3 regions of the Micromonospora sp. WMMD1155 genome follow, and region 3 is predicted to be linked to each of the others. Evidence: riboswitches for the same ligand, from Rfam matches in the RefSeq annotation. Region 3 holds a riboswitch; each other region holds the start of a gene.
What was found. Region 3 has a riboswitch for S-adenosylmethionine ahead of thrC (threonine synthase). Riboswitches for the same ligand answer to the same signal wherever they lie in the genome.
Positions count from the first base shown of each region.

Region 1: it holds a riboswitch for S-adenosylmethionine, as region 3 does, so the genes downstream of both, O7617_RS02600 (ABC transporter substrate-binding protein) here and thrC (threonine synthase) in region 3, are expected to answer to the same signal.
Region 2: it holds a riboswitch for S-adenosylmethionine, as region 3 does, so the genes downstream of both, O7617_RS33150 (hypothetical protein) here and thrC (threonine synthase) in region 3, are expected to answer to the same signal.

Region 1 covers NZ_CP120742.1:624,127-631,121, reverse strand. Annotated here, with positions in the region: gene O7617_RS02610 (amino acid ABC transporter ATP-binding protein) at 1-255, opposite strand, end outside; gene O7617_RS02605 (amino acid ABC transporter permease) at 252-1,025, opposite strand; gene O7617_RS02600 (ABC transporter substrate-binding protein) at 1,064-1,942, opposite strand; SAM riboswitch class IV at 2,219-2,330, opposite strand; gene O7617_RS02595 (amino acid transporter) at 2,417-4,357, opposite strand; gene corA (magnesium/cobalt transporter CorA) at 4,544-5,674, shown strand; gene O7617_RS02585 (hypothetical protein) at 5,690-5,875, opposite strand; gene O7617_RS02580 (2'-5' RNA ligase family protein) at 6,060-6,575, opposite strand; gene O7617_RS02575 (DUF664 domain-containing protein) at 6,654-6,995, shown strand, end outside.
Region 2 covers NZ_CP120742.1:7,282,452-7,289,446, reverse strand. Annotated here, with positions in the region: gene O7617_RS33160 (GIY-YIG nuclease family protein) at 1-491, shown strand, start outside; gene O7617_RS33155 (hypothetical protein) at 493-1,428, opposite strand; gene O7617_RS33150 (hypothetical protein) at 1,604-2,230, opposite strand; SAM riboswitch class IV at 2,235-2,355, opposite strand; gene O7617_RS33145 (serine/threonine-protein kinase) at 2,431-4,002, opposite strand; gene O7617_RS33140 (type I restriction endonuclease) at 4,119-6,995, opposite strand, start outside.
Region 3 covers NZ_CP120742.1:3,248,572-3,255,566, reverse strand. Annotated here, with positions in the region: gene paaN (phenylacetic acid degradation protein PaaN) at 1-8, opposite strand, end outside; gene O7617_RS14830 (hypothetical protein) at 131-2,323, shown strand; gene O7617_RS14825 (GNAT family N-acetyltransferase) at 2,333-3,352, opposite strand; gene thrC (threonine synthase) at 3,619-4,905, opposite strand; SAM riboswitch class I at 4,916-5,051, opposite strand; gene O7617_RS14815 (DMT family transporter) at 5,120-6,088, opposite strand; gene O7617_RS14810 (helix-turn-helix transcriptional regulator) at 6,180-6,485, shown strand; gene O7617_RS14805 (DoxX family protein) at 6,666-6,995, opposite strand, start outside.

The DNA of each region.
Region 1 (6,995 bases), 2.6 Mb from region 3:
CCGCTGCCGCAGGCCGTCCGGGTCGTCGCCCAGCACGCTGCGCCCGTCCAACAGCACGTCGCCACGGTCCGGCTCGATCAGTCGGTTGACGGTGCGCAGGAGTGTGGACTTGCCGGACCCGGACGGGCCGATCACGCAGGCCGTCGCGCCGCGCGGCACGGTCAGGTCGACGCCGCGCAGCACCCGGTTCGGCCCGAAGGCGAGGTGCACGTCGCGGACGTCGAGGCTGACCGAGGTGGTGGTGTCGGTGGTCATCGCCGGTCTCCCTGAACGGTGGCGGGCAACGGGAGGTCGTCGTCCTCGTCGGTCGGCGCGGCGGCCGGCCGGCCGTGGCGCAGCCGCCTGTCGATCCAGTTGACGACGTGCGTCAGCGGTACCGTCAGCGCCAGGTAGAAGAGCCCGGCCAGGAGCAGCGCGGACTCGTTGCCGGTGGTGGCCGCGTAGTCCTGCCCGATCCGGAACAGCTCCCGTTGGCTGGCCACCAGGCCGAGGAAGTAGACCAGGCTGGAGTCCTTGATCAGCGCGATGAGCTGGTTGACCCAGGCCGGCAGGACCCGCCGGACGCCCTGCGGGATGATCACCAGCCGCATCGAGTCGCTCCAGGAGAAGCCGAGCGCGCGGGCGCCCTCCAACTGGGCGGCCTCCACCGATTGGATGCCGGAGCGGAAGATCTCCCCGATGTACGCGGCGGCGATCAGCGACAGCGCCAGGATCCCCAACGGGTAGGGGTCCGGACCCCAGACCTGCATGCCCAGCGGGGCCAGCCCGACGCCGATCAGCAGGATCGTCGCCGCGGCCGGCAGCCCCCGGAACACGTCGGTGTAGACGCGCGCCGGCCAGCGCAACCACCGGCTGCGGGAGATCCCGGCGACGGCCAGCAGCAGGCCCAGCACCGAGCCGAGCAGGGCGGCGGAGACCGCCAGGATCAGCGTGTTCGGTAACCCGACGGTCAGCATCTCGGGCAGCGCCTCGCGCATCGCGTCGAGGTCGAAGAACGTCTCCCAGAGGGTGCTCAACGGATCCATCGGTCGCCTCTCCTACCGTCCTGCTCGCTCGTCACCGCTCAGGAGGCGGCCGACGCCGACGGCGCGGCTGACGTGGCCGCCGACGGCGTGGCCGCGCCGCTGCCCGGCTTGAAGTCCGCCGGGATCGGGCGGCCCGGGTAGTACTGGGCCTGCAACCGGCTCCAGGTGCCGTCCGCGATGACCTCGTCGAGAGCCTTGTTCAGCGCCTCGCGCAGCTCGTCGCCGCCCTTCGCGACGGCGTACGCGGTCGGTGCCGGGCTGAGCTGCTTGGCCGCCACGGTGATCTTGCCGTTGCTGTCGGCGGCCGACTTCTCGCCGATCTCCGCCGGGGCGATCCACGCGTCGGCGGTGCCGGCCTTGAGCTGGTTGATCGCGCCGTTGTAGTCCGGCACCCGCACCGGGTCGAGCTGCTTGCCGGTGGCGTAGTCGTCCTGCACGGTGCCCTGCACCACCACGACCCGCTTGCCGGCGAGCTGGTCGAAGCCGGTGATCGGCGAGCCCGCCGGGACGTCCAGACCGAAGTAACCGAAGTCGTAGCCGTTGCCGAAGTCGACGGTCTTCTTCCGTGCCTCGGTGATGGTGATCGAGGAGCTGCCGACGTCGAACTTGTGGTTGTTGACCTGGGAGAGCAACGCCGAGAAGTCGGTGCCGACGAACTCGACGCGGAGGCCGAGCTTGCCGGCCACGGCGGTCAGTAGGTCGTTGTCGAAGCCGGTGAACCTGCCGTCCTTGAGGTACACGTTCGGCGGGGCGTCGGTGAGCGTGCCGGCCCGCAGCACGCCCGGCTGCGCCAGGCCGTACGGGTTGGCGCCGCTGTCGGACGAGCTGTCGCCGCCGCAGGCGGTGAGCGCGGTGGCGGCCAGGACGGCGGCTGCGCCCAGGGCGGTGGCACGGGTCAGGGCAGGAAGAAGTCGCACGGGTGTCTCCGAGAAGGTCGCGTACCGGCACGCACGGGATGTGCGTCGCCGGCGGTGCGCCCGATGGGCGTACCGGTGAGGGAGGTTCGGGAAGAGGGCTGCGCTAGTGCGTGCTGCCGCGACGACACGCGGCGCTGCACATTCGCATCATGTCCACGTGCCGTCGCCGGATCAGTGCCGGCGAGGGACGACCGACGCGGACGTCCGCGATGCCGGTCGGCGGGGCGGTGCTGAGGATGCGCATGGTTCTCCCGGGTCTGTGCTGACCTGGGTGCCAGGCCACGCTTGCACCGACGTCCTGTCGATGCCTGGTCTTCACCCGGGGCACCCCACCGCGGAGGAGGGTTGCCGGCCAGCGAGCCGGGGCTTCGCGCTGGCGCTCATGACCTGCGCCGAGGCTAGCAGCAGGCACGGGTGGGTCGTCCAGTCGTTATGACCACGCTCACCAGGGGAGACGGGTGGCCGGCACTCCGGTCAGCCGGCGTGCACGTGTGGCCGTCGGCGCGGATCGGGCTCGTGACGGCGCAGGATCTCCCGGGTGACGGAGGCGATCTCACCCTGCCCGAACGCCAGGTAGCGCAGGACGTTGCGGCCCGGGCCGCCCTCGGTCCACTCGAAGTAGATGTGGGGGCGCCGACCGGTCCGGTCCCGGATCTCCAGCAGCAGGGCGGCGAGCGCGTTGGGCACCGCGGAGCTGGTCACACTGAGCACCGAGTGGTGGCCGCCGACCAGGCGGCCGGTCACCACCAATTCGGTTTCGAAGTCCGACGGGTCGGTGACCCGCACCTCCACGAAGAGCACGTCGCCGGCGTCGGGGAAGTCGTTGTCCGCCATGGTCTGCGCCAGCTTGGCCTGGTACTCCGCCTCGTCCCGACCGTCCGGCTCGTGGGCGATGAGGCGGATCCGTCGTCCGTCACGCTCGCTGATCATCCGGGTCGCCACCGGGTCCAGCTCGACGCGGTCGACCCGCAGCTCGAAGGCGCGGGACAACCGGGAGAGCAGCGAGACCACGATGATCCCGCCGATGAAACAGGCCGCGATCTTGACGCCGTCGGGGCGTTCCACCACGTTCGCCAGCGTGGTGTAGACGAAGATCACCGCGATGGTGCCGAACGCGATCGTGCGGCCGCGCTGCCGGTGCCGCACCGCCGCGAGGGTCACGGCCGTCGCCGCCGAGGTGATCAACACCAGAACCCCTGTCGCGTACGCGCCACCCTGCGCGTCCACGCTGGCTTCGAAGACGACCGTGATCAGGAACGCCACCGCGGTGAAGACCAGCACCAGCGGCCGGACCGCCCGCGCCCAGGTCGGCGCCATGCCGTAGCGGGGCAGATAGCGGGGTACGAGGTTGAGCAGCCCGGCCATCGCCGACGCCCCGGCGAACCAGAGGATCCCGATGGTGGACAGGTCGTAGACGGTGCCGAACACCTCCCCGAGATGCGCGTGCGCCAGGTAGGCCAGTGCCCGGCCGTTCGCCGGCCCGCCGGGCTGGAACGCCTCCGGTGGGATCAGGATCGTGGTCGTCACGCTGCTGGTGATCAGGAAGACGCTCATGATCACGGCGGCGGTGGTGAGCAGGCGGCGAGCGCCACGGATGCGGCCCAGCGGTCGCGCCTCGGTGTCCCGCGGGTCGCCCCGCACGCTCGGCATCACGGCCACCCCGGTCTCGAAGCCGGAGAGACCCAGCGCCAACTTCGGGAAGACCAACAACGACAACGCGACCACCATCCACGGATCGCCGTGGCCGGTGGTCAACGCGGTGGTCCAGTCCTCGACCGCGCTCGGGTGCGTCACCACCCGCCACAGCGCGTCGGCGACCACCACCGCGTTCAGCGTCAGGTAGACCGCGACCAGGACGACGGCGATCCCGATGGCCTCGGTGAATCCCTTGAGGAACACCGCGCCCAGCAGTGCCACGAGCAGCAGCGTGAGCAGCACCTCGTGCCCCTTGAGCGCGCTCGGCCAGAACGGGTTCTCGTCGATGTGCGCGGTCGCGTCGGCGGCCGAGAGGGTGATGGTGATGATGAAGTCGGTGGCCGCGAAGCCGAGCAGCACCAGCACCAGCAGTTTGCCCGGCCAGTAGCTCAGCAGGCGTACCAGCATCGCGATGGAACCCTCACCGTGTGGGCTCTCCGCCGCCACCCGTCGGTAGACCGGCAGCGCGCCCAGCAGGGTCACCAGCACCAGCACCAGGGTCGCCACCGGCGAGAGCGCCCCGGCGGCGAGGGCCGCGATGCCCGGCTGGTAGCCCAACGTCGAGAAGTAGTCGACACCGGTCAGGCACATCACCTTCCACCAGGGGTGGTGCCGGTGCTCCGGTGGACGCCCGTGCGGCCCCGGGTGCTGCACGGGTTCCTCCGCGCCGGCACGCAGCAGCCACTCCCGCAGCCGGCCCGCGCGTCCGTCGACCTCCACCGGCGCGCCCCCGTCATACCGCCCCTGGTCACCGTGAGTATCCGCCCTGGGCGACGCGCCCGTCCGCCGGTGCGCGGAACCCACCTCGCCCCACTGCGGGTTTCGCGCTCGGGACACCGGGGAAGCAGCGCCCCCGGGTTGGCGGGAGTGTGCCGGACCGGGCCTCACTGGGGAGGGGACAGGGGCATGGTCGGTGGCCGTCGCTTCCGCCCGGGTGGTGGCTTCGGTCGCCAACTCGACGAGTACGAGACCACTGTCGGCGTGCCACCGTCCACGGAGCCGCCCGCTCCGCCCGCCGGTGGCCTGGTGGACAGCGCCGTCTACCTCCACGGGCACCGGTTCGCCTCGCCGTCCGGCCTGGCCGAGACGTACCGCTGCCTACAGGAGCAGGACGGCGCGATGGCCTGGATCGGGCTGTACCGGCCCGACATCGAGCAGATCACCTCGCTGGCGCGGGAGTTCCGGCTGCACGACCTGGCGGTCGAGGACGCGATCAACGCCCACCAGCGGCCCAAGCTGGAACGCTACGGCGAGACGCTGTTCGTGGTGCTACGCGCCGCCCGCTACGACGACCTTCGGGAGGAGGTCGAGTTCTCCGAGTTGCACCTGTTCATCGGGCCGGGTTTCGTGATCACCGTCCGGCACGGTGAGGCACCGGATCTGGCCGCGGTGCGGCGGCGCATGGAGGTCGAGGCGCAGATGCTCGCCCGGGGCCCCGACGCGGTCCTGTACGCGATCCTCGACCAGGTCGTCGACGGGTACGCGCCGGTCGTGGCCGGGCTGGAGAACGACATCGACGAGATCGAGACCCAGGTGTTCGGCGGCGACCCGAACGCGAGCCGGCGCATCTACGGTCTGAGCCGGGAGGTGATCCAGTTTCAGCGCGCCGCGCGACCCCTGCTCGCGGTGCTCGACGCGCTGGCCGACGGCGCGGGCGGTGCCGACACGGACGAGGAGCTGCGCCGCTATCTGCGGGACGTGACCGACCACCTGACCCAGGTGGTGGAACGCGTCGACGGGTTTCGGCACCTGTTGCAGAACATCCTCACCGTCAACGCCACACTCGTCTCGCAGCAGCAGAACGAGGAGATGCGGAGCCTCACGGCGGCCAGTTACGCGCAGAACGAGGAGCTGAAGAAGGTCTCGTCCTGGGCGGCGATCCTGTTCGCTCCCACGCTCATCGGCACCGTGTACGGAATGAACTTCGTCCACATGCCGGAGTTGCACTGGCGCTTCGGTTACCTGTTCGCGCTGCTGTTGATGCTGCTGGTCTGCGGGACCCTCTATCTGATCTTCAAGCGGCGCGGCTGGCTGTGAGCCGCCCGGCGGGGATCACTCGATGCCGCGCAGGATGTGCCGCTCGTCCTCGATGTCGTCGTCGCCGGCGCTGATCCGGCCGAGCAGGACGGCGGCGGCCCAGATGGTCAGGGGCGTGGCCGCCCCGGTCAGGCCGCCGGCGGTCCGGTCGTCCCGGGTCTGGCTCCGCTCCGCTCGCGGTGGCCTGCGCTGAGCCTGCATAGGCACTGCCCCTCTCGTGGAGGCCGCCGAGGGCGGCGCGGCGGGAGCCCCGCGCCACAGGCCGGGCGAACCACGCTCGGCAGGACGGCATCTACGTCGAACCATCCCACGTCAGAGCGCATAATCACCGCTTGTTTTCAGTTTCCCGACTGACGCCCGCCAAACCGGACATTTCCGCAAAGCGTCAGGGGAGCGGGTGGGCGATGCCCCGCGCGTGGTCGGTGAGGGCCGCCCCGACCACTGTCGCGCTCAGCGGCAACACCTCCAGGCAGCGGCGCACCGCGGCGGCCATCAGCGCGTTCGGCACCCGCATGGAGAGCGTGCAGTGCGGCACCCAGCGGCCCGGCTGGTAGTGCTCGGTCAACGGGATGCCGGCGGCGGTGAGCCGGTCGTGGACCGTGCGGTGGTGGGCCAGTAGCTCCGGGGTGGGCGTCGGGCCGAGCCAGAGCACCCGACCGACGAACTGGCCGGCGTGCTGGAATTCGAGCCGTAGGGGAGCGGCCACCACCGTGCCGTGCAGGGCCGCGGCGACCGCCTCCGGATCGAAGCGGGGCGCCACCGCCAACGAGACGTGCGGACGGTGACGTTGCTCCAGCAGTGAGCGCATGCTCTGCACGCCCTCGGTCTCCAGCGCGTCCCACAGCACCCGGATCCGGCGGGTGGCGTCCGGGTCCAGGTACAACTCCACCGCCGCGACCATTCGATCACCGTACTGGCCGAGGTTTGGGCACCCGCCCTCGGCGGTACCTGACCGGAAACCGACCAGGAGGCGTGCCCGGTGGACGTGAGTGATCTGTTGACCGAAACCTACGACCGGCTGCCCGACCTCGTCCGCGCGGCGGTGGACGGCCTCAGCCCGGAGCATCTGCGCCACCAACCGGCAGGGGGCCACAACTCGATCGGCTGGCTGGTCTGGCACCTCACCCGGGTGCAGGACCATCACGTCGCCGAGCTGCTCGACGCCGAGCAGATCTGGGTGAGTGGCGACTGGGCCGGACGGTTCGGCCTCACCGCCGACCCCGACGACACCGGCTACGGGCATTCACCCGCGCAGGTCGCGGCGGTACGGCCGGAGAGCGCGCAGGCGTTGATCGACTACTACGGGGCGGTCGCGTCGCGT
Region 2 (6,995 bases), 3.3 Mb from region 3:
CCGTGTGGCAACAGCTGGGCCGCCCCGGACGTAAGCGCTGCCTACAAGTTGGTGATGCGCTCAGTCGCCTACGGACCGCCATCAATGACGGCGACGATGCCACCGCTGCGAATCAGCTCACGCTCCTGACTGACGCGAACGTGCAGGTCCATCTCGCTGGACTCGTCGAAGAACAACCACGTGAACCGCGAGGAGCCGGCTACATCTACGTGCTGTCGACTCGCGAGCAGCCTCGGATGCTGAAGATTGGCTACACCGAGCGGACCGTCGAGGAGCGGGTGAAGGAGATCAACCGGGCGACAGGCGTCGTTATCCCGTATGGCGTGCGCGCTTTGTGGGTGGTCGCGGATGCTCCGTCAGTAGAGGCTGAGCTGCACGATCGACTGGCACCCTACCGCGTGCGTAAGGACCGCGAGTTCTTCGACCTCGACTTTCGCGACGCGTCCGCCCTCATCCAGGGCTGCATAGATGGTCTCCGACGCGAGGACTAACCTAACCGCCCGTGGTGAGCAGCTGACGGAAGGCCACACGTTCCTCCCATAGATCAACGGGCCGGCCCGCCAACTCAGCCAGGAGTTCCGGTAGGCGCCACGTCGTCAGATGTGCGTAGCGGGCGTTGTAGACGCCGACGGCCTCGATGGCGAACTCGTCAGGGAAGTCCAGCAGTACGTAGCCGAGCAGCTGCATGATGGTCGGCGCTTCCAGCGATGGCCGCCGTGTCCCGTCGCGGCGCTTGCTGCCGAGGCTCGTCTTGAGTTCGAGCAGCAGGCCTGCGGCGATCAGGTCGGCGTCGGCGTTCATCAGCGATGATCCGGTGAAGGTCGGCCCGACGGCCCAAGCGCCGTGCCGTGTCGACAGGGACGGCAGGAGGCTCTGTTTGGCGAAGGCACGCAGGGTCTGGAGCTCATCGAGGGCGGCGGGTGGGGCGAGCTCAAGGAGCTTTTCGGCGGTGATGGACCTTGGGGCCAGGGCCATCAACGGGGATCCGGGCGTGGGACCGACCCGGTGCAGGTCGGTGAGGAGCGCCAGCGCCCAGCAGGCCCGGGCAACGAGTTGATGGTCGGCCTCGCTGCCCGTGGCCGGCCCGGTGAACCGGGAGGTCCCCAGGCTGTCGCCGCTTCCGGAGTAATTCAGCGTGCGCGCCAGTTCGTGGACCGCGTGCCGGAGTGGGGGAGTGCGCGCGCCGAGCATTGCCAAGCGCAGATCCGGTCTGGGATGCACCATGAAGCGCACCATCCAGTCGAAGGCCGAGCCGACGGTGCCCGGGTTCGCCTGGCTCCCAGGCACGACAAGGGAGCCCACGGATTCCCGATACCGGGCCTGCAGGTCCTGCCAGCGGCCGAACCGCCCCTGAATGAACAACCTCGCTGGAGAGGCTCTGTCGCTCAATGCCACGGTCAGCGCCGGCCAACCACTAACGATGGTCATGCTTCGACCACCAGGCGCCGGCATCGCTGCCCGCCACTGTCCATCATGGCCGGATGCTATCGAACGCCGCGGCATTCGAGCTGCCCGTCATCACCGGACCGTCGATGGAAGATGACCAGCGCGGCCGCTGTTGGCGATGTCGGGTACCGCCAACAGCAGCCGCCTGGACTGGCGGTCAACGAGCAGTGGACAGGAATTCGTTCTGGGCCTGTCGGAGGCTGCTGAGGTCGTTGGGTACGGGCATGACCCCGTAGCGGTCGAAGGCGTCAACGCTCGCTCCAAGCGACGGCGGCGAGTGCCGCTGCCACTCGGCCAGCGGCACGCTCGAAGCAGTCAGGCGTAGTGGCTCGGCGAGCCGGGCGAACTCCACCTGCTGCCACTCGCGCAGCTTGTTACCACGCCGCGCGGAGGCCATCAGCGTGGCGGCGACCTTGGTGGTCGTGGCCGTCTGCGGCTGGATCACGCCGCCGTTCATGATCGAGTGTCGGCCCAGCGGCAGTGCGGCGCGGTGGCCGTACCGCTCGCCGACCACCTGCGAGACGTGTCGGCAGGTCTCGCAGGCCAGCCACGACCACCGGGTTCGGGTGGTCACCGTGTCCCGCACGCACAACACACACAGGTCGAGGTCACCGGGGATGTCCTGCCCCTCCCACTGCTGCTCCCACTCCGGCGTACGCGGCTGGCAGCGGCACCGCTGCTCGCGTGGGGCGCCGTCGCGGAGGTGCCCGCAGGTCAGGCAGACCGCGAAAGCAGTCAGGTCCAGCTCTTCGAACGGCACGGTGAACTCGCTCTCCGGTGCCACGAGGCACCCGCTCTTGCCGTACCGCAGCTTGCGGTCGACCTGGTCTTCCCCCGGAGGCACCGTGCGCGGGTGGCGCGGTTGCCGGGTCAGCAAGCCGGGAGGCTTGACGCTGACCACTCTTGACGCCCAGGAAGCATAGAGATCATCGAGGCCGGGAGCAACTCCGCGGGTGGAGACTTGAGCCAACGGCGGTGGCGGAACTATCCGTCGGCGGCGAGTCTGAGCCGGGCAAGCAGGTCGGCGACTTCCCGGGTCAGCTCATGGTCTGGGCCGTAGACGACGCAGAGGTCGTCGTGCAGCGGTTGCAGCTCGTCTGCGGCCTCGGCGGCCTTGTCTTCGGAGACCAGCAGTATGCCGATGTTGAAACGTAGGTCGAGAGCCGTGGGGGAAACGTCGCCGGAGGCGGCGCGTACGTGCGTCAGCACCTGCCGGAACTGGCGCAGGGCTGTTGTGGCCTGGCCGAGTTCCGCCCGGCAGTGGGCTGCCTGCCGGAGGCATTCCAACGCGTCCTCGCTGGTGGGGCCAGCGGTACGGGTGTACGCCGCGGCGAGGGCGTCGAACTCCGGCAGTGCGCGCCGGAAGTCCCCGCCGATGATAAGGATGGCGGCTCGCCGTGATCGCAGGCCCAGTACGCGGGGACTCTCAGCACCGAGCGCCTCGCTGGCGGGGCCGATGACGCTCTCGAGCACATCCGCGGCTTGGGCGAACCGCTCGTCGTCCAGCAGCTCATCGGATTGGGTAACGGCGGCCTTGATCGCGTCTCGAACCTCGGTCCGCAGGATCGCCGCCGGATCGGCAGCCGACATGCGCGGCGCCGGGACCACGGGAGCGGGTGCGGGTCGGCGGCGGGGCGCATTGGGTCGGCGGTACACCAGCGTCGGGTCGGGCATCGTGCTGCTCGCGCGCTCGGAGGCGGGCAGTGCCGATCCAGGTAGGGGCAGGAAAGGCAGCAGCCGCTCGTAGACGTCGTAGGCGTCCGCCGGCCGGTCCTCTGGGGCCTTGGCCAGCAAATCGAGGACCAGTTCCTCGATCGCTGCGGGCACGTCGTGGCGGAGCGTCCGTAGCGGTGGTGGCGGCTCGGTGATGTGCTGGTGCCACAGTTCGAAGTCGCTGCCGCCAGCGAAGACGCGTCGCCCGGCGAGGAGTTCGTGCAGGACACAGCCCAGGGCGTACAGGTCGCTCTGCGGCGTGACCTGTGCGTTCTGGATCTGCTCGGGCGGCATGTAGTGGTGGGTGCCGAGGGCGCTGCCGGTTGCGGTGAGGCGGGTGACGTCGGTGCGCAGGATGGCGGCGATGCCGAAGTCGAGGAGCTTGATCGCCCCATCCGAGGTGACCAGAACGTTGTCGGGTTTGAGGTCGCGGTGCACGACGGGGATGGCGTGGGCGTGGGAGAGGACGGTGCAGATCTGCGCGGCGATAGCGGCTGCCCAGGTAACCGGCAGCGGCCGCTGTGGGTCGATGAAGGCCCGCAGGGCGGTGCCGCGAACGAACTCCATCACCAGGTAGAGCCGGTCGTATGAGCGATCGAGGACCGCGTCGTACACCTGGGGCACGCCATGGTGTTGGATGCGTGCGGTGACGCGGGCCTCGCGGCGGAATCGCTTGGCGAACTCTTCCGCCTGCTGCGAGGTTTGCACGGCCTCGACGCGGATCAGTTTGATGGCGACCTCACGGTCGAGGACGCTGTCGTAGCCGCGCCAGACATGCCCCATGCCGCCCGAGCCGACTTCCTCGACCCGTTCGTATCGACCGGCGATCGGCTCTGCCCGCACGTTGCCCCCACCCCTGCGACTGTCCCAGCCAGATGGTCAGTGTTGCGGTCGAACCGATCACCGTCCAGGGTTGCCGCCGCGGCGTGTCACGCTGGCGCCGCGACGGCACCGGCCGGTCAGGCCACCGCGTCGTCGACGACCCCCTCCTGTCGGCGGATCAGCCGCCAGGCGGCGCTGCGGGCGCTGCGGTTGAGCGAGCTGCGGAAGTTCTGCTGCGGGTCGAAGTACTTGCGCCCCAGGTCGGCGGTGCTGTCGAAGTGGTCCATCATCTTGTCCTCGAAGACCGGGTCGAAGACGTGGCCGAAGTTCTCCTCGTCGTTGGCGACGGCGGCCAGCCGCACCTTCGGGTCGGCTAGCGCCTCGTTGAAGGGCTTGATGACGTCCTGCTCGGTGAACTCCGTGCCGTACTTCTGGTTGAACCTGTCGATGAGTTCCGACAGCAGCGACTTCTCCGACTCCTTGGCACCGCCGGATCCATCGCCGAAGCCCTTCATGTCGGCCGGCCCCTCGGGGACGAGACTCACGTCGTGCTCACCGGTCTTCTCCACCCGAAGATGGCTGAGGTCGACCTCGCCGATGTCCACGCCGCCGTCCTCACCGCGCGGCAGCCGATTGAGCAGGTGCCGCCCGTAGAGGTAGAGACGCTCCAGTTCGGCGTCGATGTAGGTGACGATGCCGGAGAGGAAGCTGTACTTGCGGACGTAGTCGTTCAGGTCGGCCCGGAAGGTCTCGGCCGTCTCCTGGTCGTCCTCGTCGTCGCCGTTGAGCAGGTCGGCGAAGCGGGTCACCGCAGGATCGAGATGCCGGTACAGCTCCGCGTGGAGCTTCTCCCACTTCGCCGTGTTGCCGGCGGCCTGCCGCTGAGCAGCCAGGTAAGCAGCCGCGAACGCCTGCATCTCCTCATCGACGAGGACCGGCACAGACATCACCCTGCTCTGCGCGGTGTAGAGCAGGTTGGGGTCCGAGGGCAGGGTGGCAGCTTCCTCGAAGTACGGGCGGAAGGACTCCTTGATGTCCTCGGCGTCGTTGACGAAGTCCAGCACCGCCAGGTCGGACTGGCTCTTGCGGTCGGCGGTGCGGTTGAGCCGGGACAGAGTCTGCACGGCGGCGATGCCAGTCAGCGTCTTGTTGACGTACATCGTGGTGAGCAGCGGCTGGTCGAAACCGGTCTGGTACTTCTCCGCCACGACCAGGATCCGGTACTCGGGCTGCCCGGCTCCGCCGGCCTGGGCGGACTTGTCGTCAGCGCGCGTGTAAGCGAAAGCCTTCGGCAGGGCGCTCTCGGCGAGCCCGCCGTTCTCCTTCGCCTCGGTGGTCTCCTCACCGTCGTAGGTGAGTGTGCCCGAGAAAGCCACCAGGACGCCCGGGTCGGGATAGCCGAGATCGCCGATGTACTTCTTGATCGACCGGGCCATCTGAACGGCCTGCGGCCGGCCCGCGGTGACCACCATCGCCTTCGCCCGCCCGCCAAGCCTCCCGGCGGTGTGCGTGCGGAAGTGCTCGACGATCACCTGCGCGTGCTGGGCGACGGTCGAGTCGTGGGTCAGCGCGTAACGGGCCAGCAGCGGATTCGCCTTGGCCGGGTCGACCTTCCGCTCGTCGCGGTTGCCGTTGACGAGCTTCCAGTAGGTGTTGTAGGTGACGTAGTTGCGCAGCGGGTCGAGAATGAACTTCTCCTCGATGGCCTGCCGCATCGAATAGGTGTGGAACGGGTGGTACTTTCCGTCCTCACCGAGCGTGCCGAAACCTTCTAGGGTCTTGTGCTTCGGGGTGGCGGTGAACGCAAAGTAGGAGAGGTTCGCGGCCCGCTGCCGCTTGCGCGCGTTGGCCTTGAGCTGAGCCTCGACGTCAGGTGCGGCCGGCGCGCTGGTCGCACCCGGATCGTCGGAGTCGGCGTCCAGGCCCAGGTCGCGCAGCACCGCGCGGACCGAGGCGGCAGCATCACCGGACTGGGACGAGTGCGCCTCGTCGATGACGATCGCGAACCGCCGGCCCTGGATCTCGGTCGGGTTCTGCTTGAGGTACTCCTCGAGCGCCGGGAAGGTGTGCAGCGTGACGGTAACGATCTTGCCCGTCTCACGGGAGAGCGCCCTGGCGAGCTGCTCGGACTTCGACCCGTGATTCTCGTCGATCTTCACCACCAGGCCGGCGGTTTGCTCAAAGCTGCCAACCGTCGCGCGGAGCTGGGCGTCGAGGTTCCGCCGGTCGGTGATAATGATGACCTTGTCGAAGACGGGCGAGCCAGGCTGCAGGCGGGCCCGCCCCGCGTCCGGGTCCAGCTTGGCCACGTCGCCGTTCGCGTGCAGGGACGACAGGCGGTGGCTGAGCCAGGCGATCGTGTTCGACTTCCCCGACCCCGCCGAGGCCATGATCAGGTAGTTGTGACCCGCCCCGTGCCGAGCGGCGTGCGCCGTCAGCTTCTTCACGGCATGCCACTGGTGGTAGCGGGGGAAGATCAAGGACTTTCGGGTACGCCCGTCCGCACTCTTTTCTTTGTGCAGGTGAATGAACCGCTCCAGCAGGTCGAGCCAGTTGTCCCGCTGCCAGATCTCCTCCCACAGGTAGGAGGTGGCGTACTTCCCGTACTCCGTGGCCGGCGGGTTACCCTCGCCACCCGGCCGACCTGGGCCCTCCGAACCGGTGTTGAACGGCAGGAACCGGGTCGGCTTGCCGCGCAGCTGGGTGGAGACGAAGACCAGGTCCGGGTCAACGGCGAAGTTGGCGATGACGCGGCGGGAGAAGATCAGCTCGGTGGGGTCGCGCTCGGTCCGGTACTGCTCCTTGGCTTGCTCGACCCCTGAGCCGGTCAGAGGGTTCTTCAGCTCTGCGGTGGCCACCGGGATGCCGTTGAGGAACAGGGCCAGGTCCAGCCGGTTGCCCCGGTCGGCCTGCTTCGTGGCGTAGGCCAACTCCCGGACGACGGTGAGCCGGTTGCGTCGGTAGTCGGCGAGGATCTCGTCCGACTCCACGAAGGACGGCTTGAAGTAGGCGAC
Region 3 (6,995 bases):
TCCGTCATGCCCGCCATCATGCCGCAGTCGAGTTCGGGAGCAGAAGCGCCAATGGCCGCGGGGTTGCGCGCGGCGGCAGCGGGTAACCGCGGGCCTTCGGCCAGGGAAGCCGGCCAGGGGAGGGCGGCGGGTGAGGATCACCGAGATCCGGGTGCACGGGGTCGCCGACAAGGGGCCCGAGGCGATCCTCGACCGACCGATCGTCACGCGAGTCGCGGGAGACGACAACGCCGGCTTCTACGGGCCGCGGCCCGGCTACGGTGCCCCCGCCGACCGCGGCGGGGTGGCGCTTGAGGCATACCGCTGGAGCAGGCTGACCGGCGGCACCGCGACCCGGACGTTCTCTCTGGTGCTGCTTCTACCGTTCATGCTCAGCAACATCGCGGTCTGGATGCTGCCGGTCACCGGTTGCAGCGGCCGCGCCGCGCGGGCGCTGTGCCGACTGCTGGCCGCGACGATGACCGCGATGTACGTGCTCTCCACCGTCGGGGTGTCCCTCGACCTGATCGCCTGGCAGTGCGCGGCCTACCCGAGGTGCATGGAGGGGCGACGGGAGATTTCCTGGCTGGGCGACGTGCCACCCGGCCAGCGGCTCGCGCTGCTGGCCGTACCGCCGATCATCGCGATCGTCCTGATCTGGCGGCTCGGTGCCCGAACCTGGCAGCTCCCCGAGGACAGCGACCACGCGCCCGGGGTGGGTGCGGACCGGCTCGACGCGCCCGCCTTCTGGGACACCCGCTCGCTGCTGCGCCGCCTGCGCTCGGTTCACGTCGCGGTGGCGCTGGGCACGCTCGACCTCGCTCTGCTGCTGGCCCTGGCGCCGCACGACGCCACAGTGCCCGGCTGGCTGCTGCTGGCCGCGGACGTGGCGCTGCTCGCGGGCGCTGTGGTGCTGCTCTGCCGGCCGACGATCGAGCGGCGTGGGGAGACCGACCAGCGCAGCTCGCGAACGATCCGCTGGGCGGCCGTCGCGCTCACCGCACTGACCCTGGCGTACGCACTGCTGCCACGGCCGCCGTGGAAGGCCGAGGGCATGTTGCCGGGGTACGGGATGCTGGTCGCCGGCTTGTTCGCGGGGCAGGTGGCGCTGCTCGCGATCCTCGGCCTGGTGGTCGTGGTGCAGCGCCGTTCCCTTCCCCGGCCCCTCTTCCTGCTGGCCGGGCTCGGCGCGCCGGTGCTGATAACCGTCGCGATCGGGTTGGGCGTCGCCTACGACTCGGGCCTGACCTACGGGCTCGCCGAGTATCTGGACCGTGGTTCCAGCCCGACGCCGGCACGGCCGCTGCCGCCTGGTGCGCCACCGTTGTCGCCGCCGATCGCCTTCCGCTGGGTAACCCTCGGCTTCACCCTCGCAACGCTCCTGGTGCTCGTGACGGCCCTGCTGATACCCCGGATCGGCCGGGATCGTCGCCGCCGGGAGGCCGAGGGCCTGGTCCGGCGGGACTACCCGGAAGCCTCCCGGGCCGCCCCCGAACGGGTCCGGGCCGTCCGCGACGCGATCGTGCGGGCCCGGCTGACGGATCGGCTCGGGCCACTGCTGGCCACCGCGTACGTGGTGTTGGCGCTGCTCACCCTCGCGGCGGCCGGGCTCTCGGTGATCGGTCCGGGGCCGGGTGCGCTCGCTTTCCGACTCGGGGGCGAGCCGCTGGCCCGTCCGGTGATCTTCGTGACCGACCTGGGCGCCCTGCTGATCGGGCTGTTCGCCATAGTCCTCGCCGTGCTGGGGCTGGTCGCCTACCGATCCGGCGCGATCCGCCTGGTCGGGGTGCTCTGGGAGCTGGCCACCTTCTGGCCGCGTGCCGTGCATCCACTCGCCCCGCCGTGCTACGTCGAGCGGGCGGTTCCCGAGCTGAGCCGTCGGATCGGCCAGCTCACCGCCGACGGGAACGCGGTGCTGCTGTCCGGGCAGAGTCACGGCAGCGTGCTCGCGGCGGCGACGGTCCTTCAACTGCCCGACGACTGCCGCCGGCGGGTGGCCCTGCTCACCTACGGCGCCCCGCTCGGAAACCACTACCGGCGGGTCTTCCCGGCTTACGTCAGCGACGAGATGTTGCGCGAGGTCGGCGACCGGTTGGCCTGGCGGTGGATCAACCTGTGGCGGTACACCGACGCGGTGGGCGGAGCGGTGTTCGCCCCGTTCGTCAACGGTGCCGACGACCCGGCCGCCCGGGTCGACCGTCGGGTACGGGACCCGAAGGGATTGCTCATCCCACCGACCGACACCGTGCCCCCGCCGGTGCAGGGCCACCGGTTCACACCGGACGACGATTTCCACGCCGCGATTCGCGATCTGGTCGGGCGGTTGAAACGGACGGACGGATGAACGGCCGCGTCAGAGGGTGAGCTGCCAGTCGGTCCAGGCGTCCACCGGGCGGAAGCCGAGCTGCTCGTTGATCGCCACCATGTAGCTGTTGCTCGCCGCGTTCCAGGTGTCGATCACGCGGACCGCCGGTTCGTGGGTGAGCAGGTGGTGCAGGTTCTCGGCCTTGGCGATCAGGCCGAGCCGGTGCCCCCGGTGGGCCGGGTCGACGATCGTGATCTGCTGGTACGCGTGCCAGTCGGCGGAGGCGCCCACGTCCAGCAGGGTCCAGGCGACCATCCGGCCGGACGCCTCGTGTCGCATCCCGAGGTGGTAGCGCCGACGGCCCCTGGCGTCCAGGGCGCGCTCGTTGCCACGGATGCGGTCGGCGTCGACCTGCTCCGGTTCCCACTGCACGTCGCCCATGGGCGCGTCCATCATGAGCCGGCCGTCCAGGTAGGCGACGTCCGCGACGTACTCCTGCGGGGTTGTTCCCTGCCAGCAGACCGAGTGGTAGCCCTCGGCCCGGGGTCGGGCCTCGGCCAGCGCCGCGCGCAACGCGACCCGGTCGATCCCACCGACGTCGAGTCGGCGACGCACCTCGGCCAACGCGGGCCGGGCGCCGGTGGCGGCGGCGAACGCGTCCCCCGCGGCCGACCGCGCCGGCCCGTCGGGCAACGCGGAGACGGCCATCGCGACGACCCGCTTGCGACCGTGCTCACGGAGCAGACGCACCGCGTACTCGTGCAGCGCCCGGCCGACGCCCCGCCGCCGTAGGTCGGGGTGCACCACCAGCTCGACGGTGGCGTTGTCGGTGTTGTCCAACTGGGGCAGGTCGAGCTGGAGGTATCCGGCCGGCACACCGTCGAGTCGGGCCAGCGCCCAGAGCGACCGGGTGCCGGGCATCGGGGTGTGGACCATTGCGTCGAAGCGTCGCCGGCAGAAGGGCGGGAAGTCCGGCAGGTCGGCGTCGTTGGCCGCCGACCCGATCCGGTACGCCTCGTCGACAGCGGCCCGGTCGGCGCCGTCGAACGACGTGATGGTGATGCTCATGCCGCCGAGCGTGCACCCGGGAAAAGCGATCGGGCCAGCGAATTATTCGCTGGCCCGATCGAACGTGGTCGGGAGGGACACTCGCACAACGCCTCCGGCGTTGGGTCGTAAGAACTTCAAAAGTCTTCGGCGAAATGCCCTCCCGCACGGAGCATCTTGCGCCGTCCGGTTCCTGCCGTCAAGTCCGTAGCGGCGGGTTTTCCACACTCCCAGCGAAAACCCAGTTACCCGGCGGATCGCCCGCCCTCCGTCCGGGCGGTCCGCGCTCAGCCGAGTAGACCCGCGTCGCGGGCGGCCCGCAGCGAGGGCTTGATGTGGTGGGTCGGCCCGACCTGACCGGCCACCGCGTCGATGGTCTTCAGACCCTCGCCGGTGTTGAACACGACGGTCTCCTTGGTCGGGTCCAGCCGACCGGACTCGACAAACTTGCGCAGCACCGCGACGGTGACGCCGCCCGCGGTCTCCGCGAAGACACCCGTCGTACGGGCCAGATCGCGGATACCGGCCCGGATCTCGTCGTCGTCGGCGTACTCCATCCAGCCGCCGGTGCGGCGGACCGCCTCCAGGGCGTAGAGGCCGGCGGCGGGGTCACCGATGTTGAGCGACTTGGCGATGCCGGTGGGCTTGACCGGGGTGATCGTGTCGGTGTCGGCGTGCAGCGCCACGGCGATCGGGTTGCAGCCGGCCGACTGCGCGCCGAAGACCTTCCAGCCCCCGGCCGGTGCCTCGACCAGGCCGATCTCCACCAGCTCGGAGAACGCCTTGTCAATCTTGGTGAGCAGCTCGCCGCTGGCCATCGGGATGACCACCTGCGCCGGGATCCGCCACCCGAGCTGCTCGGCCACCTCGTAGCCGAGCGTCTTCGAGCCCTCCGCGTAGTACGGCCGGACGTTGACGTTGACGAACGCGGTGTCCTCGAACTCGTCGGTCTCCACCAGCTCGCCGCAGAGCCGGTTGACGTCGTCGTACGAGCCGTCGATGGCGACCAGCTCACCGCCGTAGACGGCGGTGGTGATGACCTTGCCCTGTTCCAGGTCGCTGGGGATGAAGACCACCGAGGGCACTCCGGCGCGGGCGCCGTGCGCGGCCACCGAGTTGGCCAGGTTGCCGGTCGACGCGCACGCGAACCGGGTGAAGCCCAGTGCCCTCGCCGCGGTGAGCGCCACCGAGACGACCCGGTCCTTGAAGGAGTGGGTGGGGTTGGCGCTGTCGTCCTTGACCCAGAGCGGCGCGGTGACGCCCAGCTCGGCGGCGAGGTGCGGGGCCGCCACCAGCGGCGTCAACCCCGGGTCGAGCGTGACCCGGGTGCTCGGGTCCTGACCGGCGGGGAGTAGTGCGGCGTACCGCCAGATGTTCTTCGGCCCGGCCTCGATCTGCTCCCGGGTGACGGTCGCCAGGGCGGCGGTGTCGTACTCGACCTCCAGCGGGCCGAAACACTCGTAACAGGCGTGCTGGGCCGCGAGCGGGTAGCGCGCCGAACAGGCACGGCAGACCAGGGCGCGGGCGGGGCTGGCGGAGGTGTCGATGCCGGAGGCGGCGAGCGTCGACGTCATGTCGAGAGTCCTCTCATCTTTCCCCGCATCGCACGGTGCGGCGGGGACGGAATTGGCACCTGCCCCGCCGGTCGCTCAGCGGTGAGCGCGCGGGGTGGTTGCCGGGGCGTCGTCGGGCCGTATCCCTCAGCCCCTCTGGATGAGGTATGCAGTTGTGCCGCCGAGTCTAGGACAACGCTGTCCGCCCTAGCTACCGCCGATCCCAGCCAGTGGGTCAGCGAGCGCTCACCGCCTCGCGGTCGGTCACCGCGATCGGATCCGTCACCGCGCTCGCGGCGGGCAGCGACGAGGCCCGGGTCCGGGGACGGTTGGCCAGGTTCGCGGCGACCAGCGCGGCGATGGTGACGGCGGCACCGACCAGCTCGACCGGCTCCGGACGGTAGCCGCGGGCGATCTGCACAGCGAACGTGGTCACCGGGACCAGGTTCATGAACAGCGCGGCGTTGGCGGCTCCGAGTCGCTGCACTCCGGTGTTCCAGGCCAGGACCGCGATGACGGCTCCCACGATCACGGCGTACGCCAGCTGTGGGGTGACCGCCACCAGGTCGGCGGCGGCCGGCGCATGCTGCCAGCCGACGGCGTCCGCGCCGATACTCACGGCCAGCATGGCGGCGGTGCCGGCGAGCGCGGTGAGCGTGGTGAAGCGCAGTGGCGACCACGTGCCGAAGCGGCTGGCGCCGTGCGTGTAGACGCCCCAGCCGAGCACCGCGCCGATCATCATCAGGCCGCCGAGACCGAACTGACCGAGCCCGGCAAGGCTTCCGCGCGTGATCACCAGGCCGACGCCGAGGAGCGCCACCAGGGAGAGACCCAGCAGGAGAGGCTTCGGGCGTACGCCGTCACGGGCCCACCGGACCAGCTGGGTGATCACCGGGGTGGTGGCCACGAAGAGCGCCACCTGCTGCGGAGCGGCGTGTTCGAGCGCCAGCCCGGTGAGCACGTTGAAGCCGGCGAAGCCGACCACTCCGAGCACCACCACCTCGACCGTCCGGACGCCGGGCCGCAGCGCGTCGGCACCCTCGCGGAGACGCAGGATGGCGACCAGGACGACGGCGGCGAGAAGGTAGCGGGCGGTGGTCAGGTTGAGCGGGTCGACCCGGTTCAACGCGCTGGCCAGGACCGGGAACATCACCCCCCAGCCGAGGGCGGCGAGCAGTGGGTAGGCGGCGGCGCGGGGTCGCATCGGCAGCTCCAATGTTCGAGTATCGTCGAACCAACGACACCGACCCTAGGAGCTTGTTCGACTATTGTCGAACAACGGTTACACTGGTCACATGGAGCCGCACGAACCCGACCTGAGCGCCGTACCGGTCACCGCCGTGCTGGCCGCACTCGCCGACGACGTGCGGCTGCAGATAGTCCGGGCGCTCGCCGAGGGCGGCGAGGCCGCCTGCGGAAGCTTCGACTTCGGCGTCTCCAAGGCGACTCGCAGCCACCACCTGAAGGTGCTGCGCGAGGCGGGCCTGACCCGCACCCGCGCCGCCGGCACGAGCCGGCTGGTGCGGCTCCGACGCGACGAGCTGAACAGGCTCTACCCCGGCCTGCTGGACGCGGTCCTCACCTCCCGCCCGGCGGGCTGACCGCTCCCCACCCGCCAGCGTCACCGCCACGCCCGGCGGGGGACCACCTCCTCTCGCGCGCCCTTTGGAGCTGAATCGTTTGCGGCATCGGGCCGGCAGGACCGCCCTCGCTCCCCCGAACCCGCACGCGTCGCCGGAACCGCCTCGTCGAGGCTCCGGCGACGCGCGGCACGGGTCTGCTCAGACGGACACCGGGCTGGGCTCGGCCACCGAGGACGGCAGTGCGTCGGCGCGGCGTCGGAAGAGCAGTGCGTCAAGCGCCCACGGGCCGGAACCGAGTGCGGCGACCAGCAGGAACGACCAGCAGAAGAGGGCCGACAGTTCGCCCCCGTTGTGCAGTGGCAGCAGGTGGTCCGGCTGGTGCACGACGAAGTAGGCGTACGCCATCGAGCCGGACGCCAGGAACGCGGCGGGTCGGGTGAACAGCCCGACCAGCACCAGGGCGCCGCAGACCAACTGGATCAGCGCCGCCCACCAGCCGGGCCAGGTGCCGACCGGTACCGCTTGGCC